Chelatococcus sp. YT9: one gene and its partner. Each later gene encodes a partner of the first gene's protein in a complex. Links are inferred from orthologs where the notes say so. Each region holds a gene or a part of one and is shown in the gene's direction. Other genes may lie near its edges. The genes, in order: pnp and KIO76_RS19235.

What was found.
Region 2: the proteins of pnp (region 1) and KIO76_RS19235 are in contact, whole or in part, in a cryo-EM structure (PDB 9QH0), measured with the Escherichia coli proteins. The link is inferred for Chelatococcus sp. YT9 from one-to-one orthologs.

Annotation. Positions count from the first base shown.
Region 1 is NZ_JAHBRW010000001.1:1,636,297-1,639,544, reverse strand. Bases 122-3,057 are described here. They hold pnp (polyribonucleotide nucleotidyltransferase), read left to right. Parts: upstream 122-483; coding sequence 484-2,631; downstream 2,632-3,057. Other genes in these bases: cysK (cysteine synthase A), read right to left, coding at 2,896-3,057. Also shown: more of cysK, read right to left, coding at 3,058-3,248. UniProt on the Escherichia coli protein: Involved in mRNA degradation. Catalyzes the phosphorolysis of single-stranded polyribonucleotides processively in the 3'- to 5'-direction. Also involved, along with RNase II, in tRNA processing.
Region 2 is NZ_JAHBRW010000001.1:4,171,699-4,175,459, forward strand. What follows is about bases 39-3,487. They hold KIO76_RS19235 (Rne/Rng family ribonuclease), read left to right. Parts: upstream 39-350; coding sequence 351-3,287; downstream 3,288-3,487. Other genes in these bases: KIO76_RS19240 (MDR family MFS transporter), read right to left, coding at 3,403-3,487. Outside these bases: more of KIO76_RS19240, read right to left, coding at 3,488-3,761. UniProt on the Escherichia coli protein: Endoribonuclease that plays a central role in RNA processing and decay. Required for the maturation of 5S and 16S rRNAs and the majority of tRNAs. Also involved in the degradation of most mRNAs.

The DNA of each region.
Region 1 (3,248 bases):
TGTACAGATCGCGCGGCCGGGACGGCCAGGTCGGGCGGCAGACGACATTAGGAAGACGGCCCCATAGGGTCGAAACAAGAGCAGGCCATGTCGGCCTGCCTGATAGCCGGCTGGTTGGATCGCGCGGCTCGTGGCCAGTGACAAGGGTTAGCGGACCCGCAGTCGCGGCTATCATTCGAATCGCAGCATGGTGCTGCAATAGGCGCGTATCGTGAAATCGGCAGATCGGCCGTGTTTTGCGCTACGTCCTGGGCGGACAGCAAGGGTTGACCGCCCTTCATGAGGGACATGCGGGCTCGTCCAGCAGCTTCCCTTACACAGGTTGCTTGAACGGCCAGGCGTGTTACGTGAACGGCCGGGCCAGACGACCATGGCAGGATCGCCGGATGCTCATCAAGGATCGAGCCTCTCGCCGTCTTGCTCATGGCGTCGCCTCAAGCGGCTTCCGGCCTTCGGGCCCGAAAGACCATGAGAGATAAACCCATGTTCGATATTCAACGTGAAGAGATAAATTGGGGCGGCACTACGCTGACCCTTGAGACGGGCCGCATCGCCCGTCAGGCCGATGGCGCGGTTCTGGCGACCTACGGTGAAACGACGGTTCTCGCTACGGTTGTGGCGGCCAAGGAGCCGAAGCCCGGCGTCGATTTCATGCCGCTCACCGTGAACTACCAGGAAAAGGCCTATGCCGCTGGCCGCATTCCCGGTGGCTATTTCAAGCGCGAAGGACGCCCCTCCGAGAAGGAGACGCTGGTCTCCCGTCTGATCGACCGCCCGATTCGTCCGCTCTTCCTCGACGGCTGGCGCAATGACACCCAGGTCATCGTCACCGTGCTCACCCACGACCTGGAAAACGATCCCGACATCGTGTCGATGGTCGCGGCTTCCGCAGCGCTGACCCTTTCCGGCGTGCCCTTCACCGGCCCGGTCGGCGCGGCGCGTGTCGGCTATGTCAAGGGCGAGTACAAGCTCAACCCGGCTGTCACCGAGAAGGAAGCTTCCGACCTCGATCTCGTCGTTGCCGGCACGGCTGACGCCGTGTTGATGGTGGAATCGGAAGCCAAGGAGCTTTCGGAAGAGGTGATGCTCGGCGCCGTGATGTTCGGTCACAACGCCTTCCAGCCGGTGATCGAGGCCATCATCCGCCTTGCCGAAAAGGCCGCCAAGGAGCCGCGTGACATCGTCACCCCGGATGTCTCGGAGATCGAGAAGGCGGTTCTCGAGATCGCCGAGGCGGATCTGCGCGCCGCCTATCAGATCGTCGACAAGCAGAGCCGCTACGCAGCGGTCGATGCCGCAAAGGCCAAGGTCGTTGCGGCACTTCTTCCCGAGGAAGGCGAGGCGCGCTTTCCGGCCGAGCAGGTCAAGTCCGTCTTCAAGGAAGTCCAGGCCAAGATCGTGCGCTGGAACATCCTCGACACCGGCACTCGCATCGACGGCCGCGACGTGAAGACCGTTCGCCCGATCGTCTCGGAAGTCGGCCTCCTGCCGCGCACCCACGGCTCGGCCCTCTTCACCCGTGGTGAGACGCAGGCTCTCGTGGTCGCGACGTTGGGCACAGGTGATGACGAGCAGTTCGTCGACTCGCTGGAAGGCACCTACAAGGAAACCTTCCTGCTCCACTACAACTTCCCGCCCTACTCTGTCGGCGAGACGGGCCGCATCGGATCGCCCGGCCGGCGCGAAATCGGCCACGGCAAGCTCGCATGGCGCGCGGTTCACCCCATGCTGCCGCCGCACCATGAGTTTCCTTACACTCTGCGCGTGGTTTCCGAGATCACCGAGTCCAACGGCTCGTCCTCGATGGCGACCGTCTGCGGCACTTCGCTGTCGCTGATGGACGCGGGCGTGCCGCTGCGCCGGCCCGTGGCTGGCATCGCCATGGGCTTGATCCTCGAAGGTGAGCGCTACGCGGTGCTGTCCGACATCCTGGGCGATGAGGACCATCTCGGCGACATGGACTTCAAGGTGGCCGGTACCGACCAGGGCATCACCGCTCTGCAGATGGACATCAAGATCGCCGGCATCACCGAGGAAATCATGAAGGTCGCCCTCGACCAGGCCAAGGGCGGTCGTCTGCACATCCTCGGCGAGATGGGCAAAGCGCTGACCTCGGCTCGCGCCGAGCTCGGTGAATATGCCCCGCGCATCGAGACCATCAAGATCCCGCAGGACAAGATCCGCGAGGTCATCGGGTCGGGTGGCAAGGTCATCCGCGAGATCGTCGAGAAGACGGGCGCCAAGATCGACATCGGCGACGATGGCACCGTCAAGGTCGCCTCTTCGGATGGAAAGTCCATCACCGCCGCGATCAACTGGATCAAGGGCATCGCCGCCGAGCCTGAGCTGAACGCGATCTATGAGGGCACCGTGGTGAAGACCACGGATTTCGGCGCCTTCGTGAACTTTTTCGGCTCTCGCGATGGTCTCGTCCACATCTCCCAACTGGCTCCGCAGCGCGTTCAGAAGGTGACGGACGTCGTCAAGGAAGGCCAGAAGGTCAAGGTCAAGCTCCTCGGCTTCGACGAGCGCGGCAAGGTCCGCCTCTCCATGAAGGCTGTGGACCAGGAGACAGGCGAGGATCTGGAGGCCAAGCAGAAGGCCGAACAGAAGGAAGGTACCGCCGAGTAAGGCGCGACCTCCGTTCACTGGAACGAAAAAGGCCGGCTTTCGCCGGCCTTTTTTATTGCGGTCTTCAGCAATCGCGCAGATCGATCCGAGTCCGTGTGCAACAAATCGCCGGGTACGGGAATCACTCCGGCAAGGCGCACCCACGCAATTCACTGCGGTGGATAAACCACGAACGGCATCGTCTCTGGGTCCCGGGCTCGGCCTTGAGGTCGCCCGGGATGACACAGAAAAATTGCCCTCAGTGACGTAAAAACCGCGGCCTTCTCACAGGCCTTCGAACAAGGCCGTCGAAAGATAGCGCTCGGCGAAATCGGGGACGATGAGGACGATGGTTTTGCCCGCCGATTCCGGCCGGGCCGCAACTTCAAGGGCTGCCGCCAGTGCAGCGCCGGCTGAAATTCCCACCGGGATGCCTTCAGTGCGGGCAAGCAGGCGTGACGTGTCGAAAGCTGTCTGATTACCGACAGTTACGACCTCGTCGATCACGGAACGGTCCAGCACCTCCGGTACGAAGCCCGCGCCGATGCCCTGGATCTTGTGCGGGCCGGGCTGACCACCCGACAGGACGGGAGAATCCTCCGGCTCAACGGCGACGATATGAAGAGAAGGCTTGCGCG
Region 2 (3,761 bases), 2.5 Mb from region 1 along the record:
GGCTTCATGAGTTAAAGGCTTGGAGGATATGGGCAGCTCACCGGATCGGGCACGCCTCGCAGCAACGCTGGCCGTCACAGACACGGCGGCGGAGTTTGCGCATCCGTCCGTGTTTTCCGCCTGCCGTCCCCGCCCGGCCCGTTGTGCATCCCATCTTTCACTTCCATCTGGCGCCGGCCTCCCCCGGCGCGTCAGCGTGCTTTCGCGTGTCCCCGCCTCTCCGGCGGGTTGGACTGGCAGATTGTTCCCGATTGGCAGACCGTCGCTCCACAGCGGCGCCATGGCCTTCAGCATCAAGACGTCCAGGCCCATGACTCTCCGCGCGACAGCCGCCCATACGAGAGTTAACAATGGCCAACAAAATGCTTATCGATGCGGCCCACCCGGAAGAGACCCGGGTGGTCGTGGTTCGCGGAAACAAGGTTGAGGAGTTCGATTTCGAGTCTGCCAACCGTCGGCAACTGCGTGGGAACATCTATCTCGCCAAGGTCACGCGTGTGGAGCCTTCGCTCCAGGCGGCCTTCATCGAGTATGGCGGAAACCGGCACGGCTTTCTCGCATTCAGCGAGATCCACCCCGATTACTACCAGATACCGGTCGCCGACCGACAGGCCCTGATCGAGGAAGAAGCGCAAGCGGAGCGGGACGCGGAGCGGGACGAAGAGCGGGCCGCCAGCCGCCGCAATGGGCGCGGACGTGAGCGTCGCCGCAACGACGACGAAACAGTGAGTGGCGCCGCGACCGCCGCGGCGGAGAACAGCGAGGAAGCGACAGTCAGCGATGACGAAGCCGAGGCGCCCGCCACGTCGGCTGCCGATGCCGAGGCGAACGGCGACCAGCAGGAAGGCGAGCGCGCTGTTTCCGAAGCTGCGGAAGAAACCTCCGCCGTCACCTCCGATGAGGATGGCGACAATGACGGCGACGACGCCGCGCATGAGGATAACATCGTCGAACAGGTTGGCGGATCGGCGGATGCCTCCGAGGAACTGCCGGATCGTCGCCAGCGTCCGCTGCGCCGCCAGTACAAGATTCAGGAGGTGATCAAGCGTCGCCAGGTGCTGCTGGTCCAAGTGGTGAAGGAGGAGCGCGGTAACAAAGGCGCTGCGCTGACCACCTATCTGTCGCTCGCCGGCCGCTATTCCGTGCTCATGCCCAACACCGCCCGCGGCGGTGGCATTTCGCGCAAGATCACCAACGCTGCCGATCGCAAGCGTCTGAAGGAAATGGCGCAGGAACTCGAGGTTCCCGATGGAATGGGGATCATCCTGCGCACGGCCGGCGCCCTGCGCACCAAGGCCGAGATCAAGCGCGACTTCGAGTATCTTCTGCGTCTATGGGAAAGCGTGCGCGAGCTGACGCTGAAGTCAACCGCCCCGGCCCTTGTCTATGAGGAAGGTTCGCTGATCAAGCGGGCCATCCGTGACCTCTACAACAAGGACATCGACGAAGTTCACGTGTCCGGCGAGGAGGGCTACCGGGAGGCGAAGGAGTTCATGCGCATGCTCATGCCGAGCCATGCGAGGGCGGTCCAGCCTTACCGTGAAAACCTTCCCATCTTCGTCCGTAACGGTGTCGAGTCCCAGCTCGATGCGATGTTCTCGAATCAGGTGACGCTGAAGTCCGGCGGCTACATCGTTATCAACCCGACCGAAGCGCTCGTCTCGATTGACGTGAATTCCGGGCGCTCGACCCGCGAGCACAATATCGAGGACACCGCGCTCAAGACCAATCTCGAGGCAGCCGAGGAAATTTCCCGCCAGCTGCGTCTGCGCGATCTGGCCGGGCTTATCGTCATCGACTTCATCGACATGGAGGAAAAGCGCAACAATCGCGCGGTCGAGAAGAAGCTGAAGGATTGTCTGAAGGACGATCGCGCGCGCATCCAGGTCGGCCGCATTTCGGCCTTCGGCCTCATGGAAATGTCACGTCAGCGCATCCGCACGGGCGTGCTGGAGAGCTCCTCCGTCCCCTGCCCCCATTGTGCGGGATCCGGCTTCGTGCGTGCGACGCCCTCGATCGCGCTCCACATCCTCCGGTCGGTCGAGGAGACGTTGCTGAAGAGCGCCACGCATAACGTCACGATCAAGACACCTGCGACAGTCGCCCTCTATATCCTCAACCAGAAGCGCGGCCATCTGCGTGATCTGGAGATGCGCTTCGGCGTGACGATCACCGTCGTCGCCGACGAGAGCTTCGTCGGTGCCACGCATTTCGCGCTCGAGCGCGGCGAGCTCGCAGTCAAGCCCGAACCCTCCATGTTCCCGGCTCGCGTGCAGGTTGACACCATCATTCCCGAAGAGGAGGAGGACGAGCCGGTCTCCGAGACCGAGGAAGAGGGCGAAGCCTCCGAGGACGAGGACAAGCCGGTCACGGCGGTTCAGGGCGATTCCGCCGGCCGTCACCACGACGGCCAGCGTCGCGAAGCTGAAGGCGGCAACGGCGACGAAGGCGGCCGCCGCCGCCGCCGCCGGCGCCGTCGGCGCGGTGGTCGCGGTGGGGACAATCGCGGTGAGCTCGCCAACGGCTTCCAGGCTACAGCAGCCGGCCATGAATCGTCCGAAGATGACGACGACGCAGATGGCGTTTCCGAAATGGCCGCGGATGAGGCCACGGACGTTCAGGGCGAAGTGCCGGCCGTCGCGCGCTCCGATGACGGCACGCCCGTCACTGACGATGTCCCGCCGCCTGCCGAACCCATGGTAGATGCTGCACCGGATGCGCCGGTGACCTCCGCAGGCGAAGAAGCAGAAGCCGTTGCGGAACCCCTGGCTCCCGAGCCTGCCGCCAAGCCAAAGCGTCGCCGCTCCACAAGGGCTGCGAAAGCCGAGACCACGGCTGCTCCGGCCGAAAGCGCGGCGGAAGAGGCAGCACCTACGGCCCCAGCCGAGACTACGGCGAAGCCGAAGCCCCGGCGCCGTAAGGCGTCAGCAACAAAGGAAACCTCCATGGCGCAGGAGGATGCCGCGCCCAGTCAGGCGGCCGCGTCTGGTGACGAGGTGGTTCCCGAGCTTCCTGCCGCCGAAGCGGATGCGGCTCCCGCGAAGAGGAAGGCAGCCCGCGCGCCTCGCAAGGCCGGAGCGACGGCCCGGGCAAAGACCTCGAAGGCCAAGGCCGAGGTGAGCGCCGATACCCCGGACGCTCCCGCCACCGAACCGCCCCCTCCGGCGGACGCAGCGGCCGCGCAAGCGCCCGAGGCTGAGCCGAGCCGGGCTTCCGAGCCTGCCCAGAATCGGCCCAAGCGGACGGGCTGGTGGTCGCGCGCGAAGGCCACCATCTCGGGCAATTAGGCCGCTTCGGCAGACCCACGCGAAGTCATTCGGCAACGCGTCCGGTTCAGCAAAACATAATAAAAAGGGCGGTTTGACCGCCCTTTTTTTATTTCCCGCTTGATACTTCGGGGCGCTACTCCATGGCCGCGGGTGGCGCCTCGCCGATCGTGCTGCGCAACGGGCGCTCCTCCATGCGGATCAGGGCGTACAGGGCGATGCCGAACCAGATCGCGGCCGCGATGAAAACCCACCGGAATGTCGGCGCGAAATCCATCGTGCTCGCGGAGAAGGCGGCAGAGAGGTTTTCGTGGCTTAAGCCTTCTCCGCTGTGTGACAACAGGCCGAGCACAATGGCACCGAAGATGGCGACGGCTACAGCGCCGCCCAACTGCCGCGCAAAATTCATCAGCGCCATTGTCATGCCGAGCTGGTGCAGGGGCACCGCATTCTGGATGGATATCGTAGTCACCGGCAGTGATGTGCCCAAAGACA